One region of the Promicromonospora sukumoe genome, then DNA from elsewhere that is predicted to be linked to it. Evidence: predicted binding sites of a transcription regulator. Region 1 holds the regulator's gene; each other region holds the start of a gene.

Region 1 (3,203 bases):
AGGAGCGTCAGCCCACGCGACGGGGGCCTCGGCGCCTAGCCTGAGGTCATGGCAGTCATCCCGGACGTCCCCGCCCAGCCCGCCGGCTCCCGGACCACCAAGATCGCCGTGGTGGGTGCCGGGGCCGTGGGCTCGACGCTCGCCTTCGCCGCGCTGACCCGCGGCTCGGCGCGCACCATCGCCCTGCTGGACATCGACCGGCAGAAGGTCGACGCCGAGGTGCTCGACCTGCAGCACGGCCTGATGTTCACGTCCCAGGCGCACGTCATCGGCTCGGACGACCCCGCGGTGTGCGAGGGGGCAGACGTCGTGGTCGTGACCGCCGGGGCCAAGCAGAAGCCGGGCCAGAGCCGCGTCGACCTGGCGGAGGCGACGATCGGGCTGATGCGCACCATCCTGCCGGGCCTGGTCGAGGCCGCGCCTGACGCGACGTACCTGATGGTCACCAACCCCGTGGACGTGGTGACCTACGCGGCCCTGAAGATCTCGGGCCTGCCGCGCGAGCGCCTCTTCGGCAGCGGCACCGTGCTCGACTCGTCCCGGCTGCGGGTCGTGCTCGCGGAGCGGTGCGGCGTCGCCGTCGGGAACGTGCACGCCTACATCGCCGGGGAGCACGGCGACTCCGAGATCGCGCTGTGGAGCTCGGCCTCGATCGGCGGCGTGCCGCTGCTCGACTGGGTGCCGGTGGGCGGTGCGGCGCCCCTGGACGCCGAGGTCCGCGCCGAGGTGCACCACGAGGTGGTCGACTCGGCGTACCGGATCATCGCGGGCAAGGGCGCCACCAACTACGCCGTCGGCCTGGCCGCCACGCGGATCATCGAGGCGGTGCTGAAGGACGAGCGCCGGATCATGCCGGTGTCCTCGCTGCTGGACGACTACTACGGCATCAGCGACGTGTGCCTGTCCGTGCCGTCCCTCGTGGACCGGCGTGGGGTCGCGGACCCGGTGCGGGTGCCGATGTCCGACGACGAGCTGGCCGGCCTGCGCGCCTCCGCGGAGAGCGTGCGCGCGGTACAGAAGCGGTTCGGGTTCTAGGTCTCGACAAGCTCGACCAGCGGGGGGTCAGGCTCGACCCGCGGGGGACCAGGCTCGACCGGCAAACGAAAGGCTCGACCAGCATTTCGCTGGTCGAGCCTGTCGAATCGCTGGTCGAGCCTGTCGAGACCTTCGTGCTCAGAGGCTCCGCAGCACCGCGACGACGCGGCCCAGGATCTGCGCCTCGTCACCCGGGATGGGCTCGTAGGCCGGGTTCTGCGGCAGCAGCAGCACGTGCCCGTCGGTCTGCTTGAAGGTCTTGACCGTGGCCTCGCCGTCGATCATGGCGGCGACGATCTCGCCCTGCTCGGCCACGTTCTGGCGGCGCACCACGACCCAGTCCCCGTCGCAGATCGCGGCGTCGACCATCGAGTCGCCCGCGACCTTGAGCAGGAACAGCTCACCGTCACCGACGAGCTGGCGGGGGAGCGGGAAGACGTCCTCGACGACCTGCTCGGCGAGGATCGGGCCACCGGCCGCGATGCGGCCGACCAGAGGCACGTACGACGGCGGCGGGGTGCTCGCGTCGTCGGGCACGGAACCGCCCCAGTGGACCTGGCCGCTGCGTCGCGGCTCCGGCCAGTGGATCTCGCCGCGCGTCGGCTTCTCGACCTGCTCGGCCAGGGGTTCGACGAGCTCCATGGCGCGCGGCCGGTTCGGGTCGCGGCGCAGGAAGCCCTTCTTCTCCAGCATCTGGAGCTGGTGCTTGACGCTCGACGGGCTGGCCAGCCCGACGGCCTCGCCGATCTCACGCATCGACGGCGGGTAGCCTCGCGTCTCGAACGACTGCCGGATCGTGTCCAGCACGAGGCGCTGCCGCTCGGTGAGGCGGTCTGCCGGCGAGATCGCGTGGACGTCGGCGACCGCCCCGTCGCCCGGCGCGTCCAACGTGGCGACACCCGAGAGTGCCGTGTCGACGGCTCTCGTGTCGCTGGTCCCGTCCCGTCCCGTCATGCCCGTGCCCCTCCCGTTCCGACAAATGTTCTCCTGTGCGCTGCCCACTCTAGATCACAAATGTGCTCGGCTCAAACGAATGTTCGAGCGTGTCTCGACACGGGCGGTGTCCCGTGCTACACAATGGTACGAGCGTTCGACGAACGTGTGTATGAACGGACAAGAGTTCGAATCGTCTTTCGAGGAGGGGCCATGGGGGACGTGATCCCGCTGCGGCAGTACACCCCGGCGTACGGGCAGGTGTCCGGAACGAGTGCCACGGTGCGGGCGTACCGGCCGAGCCCGGCGCACCCGGCCGGCCGAAGGCTCGCACCGGCCGAGCATCGCGCGGCCGCCCCGGCGCACGGACCGCGCCGGACGGGAGAGCCCCGCCAGGCACACGCACCCCGCCAGGGCTCCGCGCCCCACCGGTCGCATGCACCCCGCGAGTCCTACGCACCGCACCAGGCGTACGCGCGGCAGGCTCATCACCCCGCCACCGACCGGTCCGCGCTCGCCGACCGCCTCGGCCTGGCCGGCCTGCGGCTGACGCGCCGCGGCCGGGCCGTGCTCGTCCTGCTGGCGATGCTCCTGGTGGCGCCGATGGTCACGTGGGGGGCGACCGCCGTCGCAAGCGCCCCGGGCGAGCCGACCGAGGTGCGCGTGCACGCGGTGCAGCCGGGGGAGACGCTCTGGGGCTTCGCCCAGGAGGTCGCGGAACCCGGCGAGGATGTGCGGCAGGCCGTCGCCCGGCTGCAGGACCTGAACGAGATGTCGTCGGCCACGGTGCGTGTCGGCGAGCTGCTCCTGCTCCCGAAGGAGTGACGGGAAGCACCCCGAAAGTGGCCAGAGGCCACGATTCGCCGTCAAATGTTGCGGCGATGTTGCATGGGGGTGGTTTGCCCGCTTACGGTCGGGGCGCGACCGGATGTCTCCGGTCCGTGGCCGACCACGCTGGAGTGAGCATGCACTGCCCGTTCTGTCGCCACGCCGACTCGCGCGTGGTGGACTCGCGGACCGCCGACGACGGCCTGTCGATCCGGCGCAGGCGGCAGTGCCCGAACTGCAACCGGCGGTTCACGACCGTCGAGACCGCCAGCCTCTCCGTGGTCAAGCGCTCCGGCGCCACCGAACCCTTCAGCCGGGACAAGGTCGCCGCGGGCGTGCGCAAGGCCTGCCAGGGCCGGCCGGTCAGCGACGACGACCTCGCGATCCTGGCGCAGCGCGTCGAGGAG
Region 2 (3,203 bases), 2.4 Mb from region 1:
CGTCGCGGTGCTGCTGGTCGGCGGCGTCTTCCTCATCGTGCACCGCCGTCGGACGCGCGGGCAGCGCGAGGACGCCCGCGTGCAGGCCGCGGTCGCGAAGGCGCTCGCGGAGCGCGAGGCTGCCGGAACTGGCGCCGGCGCTACCCCGGACGGCGCCGGGGCGGCGGCTGAGTTGGCGCAGGCTGAGCCCAGCAGGGCCGAGTCGAGCGAAGCCGAGCTAAACGAAGCTGAGTCGGGCAAGGCTGGGTTGGCGGAGGCTGAGCCGAACCAGGCCGAGCCGACACAGGCCGGGCCGACGCCGTCCGGGGCGGTCGCACCATGAGGCGCCCGGTGTCGGGCGTCCGCCGCGCTCTGTTCGCAGGCCTGGCCGCAGCCGGCGTCGCCTTCACACTCGCCGCGTGCGGTGCGACGGGGCCGGATGGTTCCCCGGACGGAGCCGCCAGCCCAGAGCCCTTGACCGGTTTCGCCGCGCGGTTCGTCGGGTCCAGTCACCAGCCCGCGCCCGAGGTGACGGTGCGCCCCACGCCAGGCACCTGGGACGACGTCGCTGCGCCCGCCGAGTACTCGATGGTCGTCATCGCTCCGGGCGACGACCCCACGACCGCGACTCTGACGGCCGCGGTGGAGCACTACGCAGCGGAGCACGGGGCGGACCTGACCGTGCTGCCCGCCCGCGACCACGACGAGGTCGAGCAGCGTATCGACGAGGCCGTGGCGGCCGCGCCGGACCTCGTGGTCGGCGTCGGCGACGGCGTCGTGGACGTGTTCTCCCTGATCACCGCCCAGTACCTGGAGACCGACTTCCTGGTGGTCGGCGCGCAGCTCCCGGAGCCGACCCACAACGTGACCGCCGTCGTCTGGCCGGGCGCGGAGTTCCGGGGAACTGCACTGGGCAACGACCCCGCCCACGCGAACGCGGTCACGCCCGGTCGTGCGCGCGAGGCAGTCGCGGCCGGGACGGCGAGCGTGCTGCACGATCTGACGGGGATCGTCATCGAGCTCGGCTAGCGGTCCTGGGGTGATGCCAGAGGCTTCGGCTAAGGTCGGGACATGGCACGCCACCGGATCTTCGCGATGAGCTTCGCCAGCATCTACCCGCTCTACGTGCAGAAGGTGGAGCGAAAGGGCCACACCACGGCCGAGCTGGACCAGGTCATCACCTGGCTCACGGGCTACGACGACGCAGGGCTGCGCCAGGTCATCGACAGCGAGGTCGACCTGGAGACCTTCTTCGCGCAGGCCCCCGCGATGAACCCGAACGTGTCCCTCATCAAGGGCGTCATCTGTGGCTACCGGGTCGAGGACATCGAGGATCCGCTGATGCAGCAGATCCGCTACATGGACAAGCTCGTCGACGAGCTGGCCCGCGGCAAGAAGATGGCGTCGATCCTGCGCGGGAGCGCGACGCCGGCTGTCTGAGCCCGACGGCGCGGCGCTTCGTTCCTGGCCGTGGCAGGCGCTCGCGGCCGATGATCCTCGTCGCCGCAGGTCAACGGGGGCGTCCCGCTGCGCGCGGCGCGTTGACGATCGCGTTGCCCCGGCAACTGCAGTGATCGCGGCGTGCTGCCGTGACGCTGCACGGGGGCAGGCTGAGTCTGAGCGTGTCATCACCGAGACCAACCCCTTCTCTGCTGAGGTGCGACGAGGCCTCTGAGGTGTGCCTCCCGAGCAACCGTAAGCCCTTCTGAGCCTCGCGAAGGGTTATCCACAGATTTCAAATGCGCCTCGCGATGCGTATGAATGTTCGAGACAATGGTGTCAGGCGAACAGTGAGGACAGGGGGTGGCATCGATGGAGTCAAACAACGGGACGGGTCCGGGAGAGGTGCCCCCGACTGGTGCGGGTGGTGCTGGTGCTGGTGCTGGTGCTGGTGCTGGTGCTGGTGGCGGTGCCGTGGGTGTGGGTGTGGGTTCGTTGGAGGGTGTGCTGGCCCGGGTCGAGGCCGTGGTCGGTGAGCTGGCGGGTCTGCTCACCCCGAAGGTGCTGCAGGGGTGGGAGTCCCCGTCGGTGGGCCGGTTGGTGGACGCGCATTCCCGGATTCGTCGGGTGACGGGCCGGCTGGACGGGGTGCGGTTGACGGTGCTGCCGCGGATCGAGGACGACGGTTCCTGGCGCTCCGGCGGCATGACCCGCACCTTCGCGTCCTGGCTCCGGCTGCGCGAGGGCGTCTCGGCGTCCACGGCCCGTAAGGACGTGACCACGGCCCGCCGCCTGGCGACCGCGCTGCCCGCCACACGTGAGCGCCTGGTGAATGGCGCCGTGGGGGTGGATCACGCCCGGGTGATGACGGAGGTCGCGCCCACCAGCGAGACCCGAGAAGACGCCCTGGCGTGGTTGATCGACACCCGCACCGGTGAGCCGACGACCCCGGAGGCGTTCGTGCACACGGTCGCGGTCGACCTGCCGGACCCGCAAGACGACCCGGACGGCACCCTGACCCGCGACCAGATCACGCAGGTCCTGCAGACCGCGATCAGCGAGGGAACCTTGGTCACGGGTGAGGGCCTGGTCCTACACGAGGCGGGGGTGTTGAACGCGGACCAGTTCCGGATCGTGGCCCGCCGGTTCGCGACGGTCACCGACCCCGACACCGACGACCTCGACGACGACAAGGCCGCCGCCGGTGAGTTCCTGGACGTGTCCAAGACGCTGGGCGGCTACCACGTGGCCGGGTTCCTCACCGACGAGCACGGGCTCTTGCTCTCCACGGCGATCACCTCGCTCTTGGGCGCCCCAGCGGCGGGCGACGACCGGTCGGCTGGTCAGCGTCGGGCGCAGGGCCTGGCCGATGTCGCGCGTCTGGTCCTGGACACCAACCAGGCCTCCCCGGGCGCGTCGATCCTCCCGCACCTGAACGTGACGGTGTCCTGGTCGGAGCTGGTCACCCAGGTCACCCGCACCCGCGACGGCTCCTGCCTGACCTGCGGCCAGACCGCCCCCGGACGGCCGGCCCGGGGGAGTAGCCGACGGTCCGGGGCTGCACTGCCTGGCGGCGCGGCAGGTGCGGGCACCCCGACCAACCCAGACGGACCGGCGCAGACCGCAGGATCGTCTGCTGCGGGTGCTGCGGGTGCTGCGGGTGCTGCTGGTGGGTCTAACCTGCCGGGCATGGTGGGTCAGCCCAGCACATTGGCGGCTGGTGGATCCGGTGCCGGTCCCGGTGCAGAGGTCCCGACCGTTCCGGCGGGATCCGCGGGGGCCGC
Region 3 (3,203 bases), 2.2 Mb from region 1:
GTGACCTGGGGCTACGCCGCCCCGGGCGAGCTGGAGGCGGCGGGCGCGGCGGCGGTCGCCACGACCCCGGAGGAGCTGCGCAAGCTGCTCACGTCGTGAGGGCCGTGCCGAACGCGTGCTCGACACGCTCGTCGACCACGACGAACCGCACGTCCCGCAGCTCCGCCTCGGAGTGCTCGGCGAGCCAGTTCCGGGTCGTGACCACGGCGATGCGGGCGACGTCGGGCACGGGCCAGCCGTAGGCGCCCGCGCTCACCGCGGGGAAGGCGATCGACCGCACGTCGAGCTCGGCGGCGACGTCGAGCGAGCGCGCGAAGCAGGACGCGAGCAGGGCGGGGTCGTCCTGGCCGCGGTGCAGGTTCGGCCCGACCGTGTGGATCACCCAGGACGCGGGCAGGTCGAACGCGGGGGTGGCGACGGCGTCCCCGACGGTGAGGCCGTCGCGGTGCGTCGTGTTCCGCAGGCGCCGGCAGGCCTCCAGGAGGCGGGGTCCGGCGGCGGCGTGGATCGCGCCGTCGACCCCGCCGCCGCCCAGCAGCAGGGAGTTGGCTGCGTTGACCACGGCGTCGGCCTCGACGCGGGTGATGTCACCGATCTCGACGGACAGGCTCATGTGGCTGCTCCTGGTGCTGGTGCTGGCGTTTTTGCTGCGCCGGCGGGGCGTTCCATCCATTTGTACTCCTCGGTGACCGGCGTCCAGCCGAACCGCTCGTACAGCCCGTGCGCGTCGGCGGTCGCGAGGATGGTCCGGCGCAGGCCGAGCTGGTCGAGCTCGGCGACGACGCCCGCGACCAGCAGCTTCCCGATGCCCTGCCCGCGCAGGTCCGGGTCCACGATGACGTCGGCGAGCCACGCGAACGTCGCGCCGTCGGTCACGACGCGCGCGAACCCGACCTGCTCGCCCGAGTCGCGGCGGTAGACGCCGTACGGCCGGGAGCCCGCGATGGCGGCGTCCATCACGTCGCGCGGGCGGTCCTTGGCCCAGTAGGTGTGCCGGGAGACGAGCTCGTGCACACGGTCGGCGTCGATGCGGGCGGGGTCGGTGGAGAACTCGTAGGGCGGGTCGTCGTTCATGCGCAGGAGTCAACCACCGGACACCGACATCGGCTGAGGGGATATCGGGTTCGGGGCGGTCGCGCCGTTACGGGTGGTGTGCTGTCGCGGATGGGCTGTCATCAGGCCTGTGCCCTTGGTCGCCGACCGATCCATGCGTACCTGATACGCGGTGGGCGTGCTCCGCGCAGGTTCTTACGCGGCTGGCAGAAGGCCGGCAGGATGGTGGGTGATTGGCTAATATCGAACAAGTGTCCGAAGAGTTGAGGCGTACAGATAACGTGTGGATCAAGGAGGTGGAGACATGGACGACGGGCAGCATGACGACGACATGGGGCATGTGCTCCTTGAGGACACGTGGTCCGAGGAGACGATTCCGCAGGACCCGTTCCCGGACGACTACTTCCTCGGCATACCGGACCCGCCCGAGGGCGTTCCGGACTGGCCGCCGGACGCCGTGCCGGTCGCGCTCTGGCCGCTGGAGCAGCTCCGGTCCGCGCTGAACAGTGCGTACGGTGCCGGTCTGGCGCGGGTGGTCGCGGAGGCGACCGATCCGGACGCAGAGCTGCTCGCGGACCTCCCGGACGACGTACTGGGCGACCTGGTGGTCGCGTGCGGGCGGCTGCAGTCCTGGGCCGCCGGCCTGCAGGCCAGGACGGTGGGCGAGCGGGCAGGCAGGGAGACCAGCCCGCTGGCGCACAGCTCACTGGTCGCGCAGGTGACGAGTGAGCTGGTGGTCACCGGGACGGAGGCCTCGGAGGTCGTGGTGCGCGGCGAGTCCGGCGTCGACCATCCGACGGTGATCAACGCGCTGACCACCGGGCGGATCGACGTGAAGAAGGCGCACACGCTGCTGCGGTCCGCCGCGCAGCTCACGCGCGAGGAACGAGCCGAGGCGATCGAGCGCTACATGCCGCAGGCGCCCTTCCGGACGTGGCGCTGGCTGCGGTCGAAGCTCCTGGCGTTCGCGAAGTCGCGGCACGGCGCGGACGAGACGGCTCGGATCGCCGCCCAGCACCGCAACGTGCAGCTCGACCGCGCGGAGAACGACATGGGCTGGCTGTCCGGGTACCTGCCGGCCGCCGATGCCACCGCGGTGTGGAACGTCATCGACGACATGGCGCGCCAGTTCCAGCGCACCACGGGTGAGAAGCGTGACCTGGGACAGCTGCGCGCCGACTGCCTGACCGGGATCGTGACAGGGCGCCTGGTGCCCGCCGACCGGTTCGTCGAGGTCGATGAGCAAGCCGGACCGGGCACGGACGACACCGTGGGAGCCGCCGCACCGGTCTGCACGTGCGGTGGACGTGCACCGGTCCAGGTCGTCCGAGTCGCCCCGAGCCGGCCTGTCGTGCGGGTCACGGTGCCCGCCAGCGTGCTGCTTGGCCTCGACGACGCCCCCGGCGACCTGGAGGGCTTCGGGGCGATCCCGGCGGAGACGGCTCGGCTGATCGCGACCGACTCGACGTGGCGGCGTCTGGTGACAGATCCCTTCACAGGGGTGCTTCGCGACTACTCGACCACCACCTACCAGCCAGGCAAGGTCCTCCGAGGTGCGGTCGAAGCCAGGGACGCGACGTGCACGTTCCCGGGCTGCGACACCTCGGCGACGTGGTGCGACCTGGACCACATCGAGCCGTTCGACCGCGACCAGAGGTCCAGCGCCGAAGGTGTTCGTGACGGGCAGACACGAGCTTCCAACCTCCATCCGCTCTGTCGGCGGCACCACCTGCTCAAGACGCACGCCGGCTGGGGCGTGGTGCGCGACGCGACGACCGGCATCACGACCTGGACCACGCCATCGGGCAGAGCCGCTACCCGGCCGGCGACCGTGCTGGACACGCACGTCGAGATCGAGGAGGTAGACCCGGTCGCGAGCAGCGACCTGACGTTGCGATTCCTGACGGGCCGACGCCTACAGCACGAGTCCGCCTCGGCCGAACCCGGAACCACGCCGACGCAGACCACTGGTAGTCCGTCCGGCCCCGACGACCCGCCGTTCTGAGTGCCGACGCTCGCTGACCTACCCCACGTATCGACGGCAGAACTCGCGCAGCGGCCCCTCGGGCACGACATCCAGCAGCTCCCGGTACCGCCCGGCCGCCTCGTCGGTGCGGCCGGTCCGGCGGGCCAGGTCGGCGAGGGCGAGG
Region 4 (3,203 bases), 570 kb from region 1:
CGGCGACCTGCTCGGTCAGCTCGCGCGCCAGGTCGTGCTCCGAGCCGTGGTAGCGGGCCGCGCCGCCCGACGGCAGCAGGAGCAGTCCCGGGCGGGCGATCTCCAGCCCGGAGACCACGGTCTCGGCCGCGACGGCGACGGGCTCGAACTCGCGGGCGTCGCGGGCGTCGTCGGCGGCCCAGAGCTGCAGGTCGGGGCACCGCCCCTGGGCCTCGCGCCGGCGCATGCCGCGGCGCACCCCGGCGCTGCGCGCGGGGGCGGACACCGCCACGATGCGGCCGCCGGGGCCGCCCGTGACGGCCGCGGGGACCTCGGGGCCGAGGCCCGCGACGACCAGGGCGGCGACGACCGGCCAGTCGGGCACCCAGAGGCACGCGGTGCGGGTCGCGGCCCCGGACGCCGTCCCGGCCCGGCCGGCGCGACCGGAACCGGCGGCACGCTCCGGGCGATCGGCGCGGACGCCGGTGCGGTCGGTTCCGCCGGAGCGATCGACGCCGCCCGTGCGATCGGTGCGGCCGGAGCGGTCCTTTCGGGAGGTCATCCCACCAGCTCCAGCGGCGTCCGGCTCGCGGCTTCTTCGTCCTGCGCCCTGGCATCCCCGGCGCGCGGCCCGACGTCGCCCGGCGCCGCACCCACACCCGGGACCGCACCCACCAAGGTGCCGGCCACGCCGCTGCCGCTCACGTCACCCTCGGACCAGCCGCGCTCCGTGCCCGCGGCCCGGCACACGGGGACCTCGATGTCCAGGTGCACCGGACGCGCCGCGCTCCCCCGCCCGGTGCGCCGCACCCGCAGGGTCCGACGCCGCAGCCAGCCCACCCCGCCGTCGACCCCGGCCCAGCCGCCCGCGGTGGCCTCGAGCACCACGTGCGCCCCCGCCCAGTCCCCCGTGCCTCGTTGAGTGCTGGACATTCGCCCCGTCGAGGGCCGTTGGAGGGGCGAATACCCAGCACTCAGCGGAGCGGTGGGGACCAGGACCGTGCCGCGGTCGCGGGCGCGAGCCGTGAGGCGACGGCGGTCCTGGTCCAGGAGGATCACCTCCGGCCCGACGACGACCACGTCCATGCCGTCGATCAGCGCGGCGAGCACGGCGGGCGCGTCCACCCCCGACCCGGCCGGCAGCGGGACCACCAGGGTGCGGCTCAGGTCGCACCCGGCGTCGGCCGCGGCGGCCATCCCGGCGGCCGGGTACCCGACCAGCACCGTCCAGGCCCCGTCGCGGGACGCCTCGGCGAGCAGCGTGAGCAGCAGCGACGTCGAGCCCCGGACGACGACGGTGGTCCCGGCCCGCAGGCCGCCGTCCGGCAGGAGCGCCGCGAGGTGCGGGTGCACCGGCAGCACGCGCGCGCCCTCGCCCGGTCCGGCGGCTCCGCTCACCCGGCTGCCCGACGACGGCGCGAGCTCCGCGGGACGGACCTCGACAGGCGCCGGCACCGACACCGGATCGGTCAGGAGCCCGCCCCGCAGCGCCCGGACCTGCACCCGCTGCGGCTCGGACGACGACTCGCCCGACCGTTCGCGGACCTGGCCCCGGGTCTGGTCCCGGGACTGGTCGCGGAGCGGCGAGCCGCTCGGGTCGCGGAGGCGCTCGGCGGGCTGGTCGGCGCGGACGGTCTGGATGCTCTGGACGGCGGGGCGCGTGGCCGTGGCCTGCTTGCGGACGCCGGTGCGCGCCTCGGCCGACCGCAGCGCCGCGAGCGCCTGCGCGTGCTTCGTGGCGGCGGCGTCGCCGGCGTCGGTGCCGGTCTTCGAGGAGATGGTTACGACGGTCATGTCCCTCCAGCGGTGGTGCCTGCCGGTGAGAGACCGGTGGTGGAGCGCTTACGAACACATGTTCGATAGGACACCAGTACATCGCTCCGGGGCGGACCTGTCAAACCATCTGTTCCGCAACACTGCGCCGCCGCCGACGGCCGTCATCGGCGCTCTCGGAGTCGGACACCACTCGTTCAGCAGGTGCCGGGTGGGCTGAACTTCGTTCGGTTGCGCCCCGGGTATACCGGCTGTGCCGGACAGTCCGGCTGGGGCGAACTGCGTGCGTCTCGGCCCCTCGCCCATCGGCTGTGCCGGACAGTCCGGCTGGGCCGGACTTCGCGGGGCCAGGGTGAGCGGAATACGGCCCACCCGGCCACCTCTCTCCTGGTACACCTTCCTCCGGCGGCCTCGCTTCACAGCCCACATCAGAGCCCGCTTCACGACCCGTGCGCAGAACGACGCGAGGTACCGGTCCAGATCTGGACCGGTACCTCACGTCGTTCTCGGAGCGCGCGGCTCAGATCAGCAGCGCCCTCACGCCTCCAGGACGTAGAGCGACAGCGTGTGCGCCACGAGGGCCGGCTTCTCGGCTCCCTCGATCTCGACGGTGACCTTCGACGAGAGCCGCACACCGGCCGCCGTCGGCTCGGCGGAGAGGATCTCGGTGACGGCCCGCACGCGCGCGCCCGACGGCACCGGGCTGAGGAACCGCAGCCGGTCCATGCCGTAGTTCATCACCATGGCGACGCCGCCCACCTGCACGAGCGAGGACGCCAGGCGCGGCAGCAGCGACAGCGTGAGGTACCCGTGCGCGATCGTGGAGCCGAACGGCCCGGCGGCGGCCCGCTCGGCGTCGAGGTGGATCCACTGGTGGTCCTCGGTCGCGTCGGCGAACGCGGCGATGCGCTCCTGCGTGACCTCGAACCACTCGCCCGTGGCGGTCCGGCCCACGGCTCCGGCGAGGTCTGCCGGTGAGTCGACGGCGATGACGCCGTCCACGCCGGTGCTCATGCCTTCGGGCCGCCCGCCACGTACAGCACCTGGCCCGAGACGAACCCGGACTGCTCGGCGCAGAAGAACGACACGGCGTTCGCGATGTCCTCAGGCTGGCCCACGCGACCCACGGGCACGTCCTTGGCGGCCACGCTCAGGTAGTCGGACAGGGACACCCCGATGCGCTCGGCGGTCTCGCGGATCATGTCGGTCTCGATCACGCCGGGCGCGACGGCGTTCGCGGTGACGCCGAACTTGCCGAGCTCGATCGCCAGGGTCTTGGTGAAGCCCTGCATGCCCGCCTTGGCGGCCGAGTAGTTGGCCTGGCCGCGGTTGCCGAGCGCCGACGTCGAGGACAGGTTCACGATGCGGCCGTACTTGGCCTCCACCATGTGCGCCTGCACGGCCCGGGTCATCAGGAACGCGCCACGCAGGTGCACGCCGAGCACGGCGTC

What was found. Region 1 encodes LexA, which represses DNA repair genes until DNA is damaged. Its sites were predicted from a motif close to TCGAACANNTGTTCGA; they were not measured.
Region 2: FHX71_RS14870 (HNH endonuclease signature motif containing protein) is a predicted target of LexA. The motif match lies at 1,733-1,748, and genes of this name have one in related genera.
Region 3: FHX71_RS14125 (HNH endonuclease signature motif containing protein) is a predicted target of LexA. The motif match lies at 1,297-1,312, and genes of this name have one in related genera.
Region 4: imuA' (DnaE2-dependent mutagenesis accessory factor ImuA') is a predicted target of LexA. The motif match lies at 1,824-1,839, and genes of this name have one in related genera.

What each region holds. Positions count from the first base shown of each region.
Region 1 is NZ_JACGWV010000001.1:986,052-989,254, forward strand. Features, by position in the region: gene FHX71_RS04390 (L-lactate dehydrogenase) at 49-1,035, shown strand; gene lexA (transcriptional repressor LexA) at 1,174-1,989, opposite strand; gene FHX71_RS04400 (LysM peptidoglycan-binding domain-containing protein) at 2,182-2,793, shown strand; gene nrdR (transcriptional regulator NrdR) at 2,934-3,203, shown strand, end outside.
Region 2 is NZ_JACGWV010000001.1:3,355,716-3,358,918, reverse strand. Features, by position in the region: gene FHX71_RS14885 (COG1361 family protein) at 1-322, shown strand, start outside; gene FHX71_RS14880 (BMP family ABC transporter substrate-binding protein) at 454-1,008, shown strand; gene FHX71_RS14875 (DUF2200 domain-containing protein) at 1,051-1,419, shown strand; gene FHX71_RS14870 (HNH endonuclease signature motif containing protein) at 1,792-3,203, shown strand, end outside.
Region 3 is NZ_JACGWV010000001.1:3,186,820-3,190,022, reverse strand. Features, by position in the region: gene FHX71_RS14140 (HAD hydrolase-like protein) at 1-99, shown strand, start outside; gene FHX71_RS14135 (O-acetyl-ADP-ribose deacetylase) at 89-613, opposite strand; gene FHX71_RS14130 (GNAT family N-acetyltransferase) at 610-1,074, opposite strand; gene FHX71_RS14125 (HNH endonuclease signature motif containing protein) at 1,358-3,058, shown strand; gene FHX71_RS14120 (DUF6596 domain-containing protein) at 3,077-3,203, opposite strand, start outside.
Region 4 is NZ_JACGWV010000001.1:1,556,964-1,560,166, reverse strand. Features, by position in the region: gene FHX71_RS06930 (Y-family DNA polymerase) at 1-541, opposite strand, end outside; gene imuA' (DnaE2-dependent mutagenesis accessory factor ImuA') at 538-1,773, opposite strand; gene FHX71_RS06920 (MaoC family dehydratase) at 2,290-2,766, opposite strand; gene fabG (3-oxoacyl-ACP reductase FabG) at 2,763-3,203, opposite strand, start outside.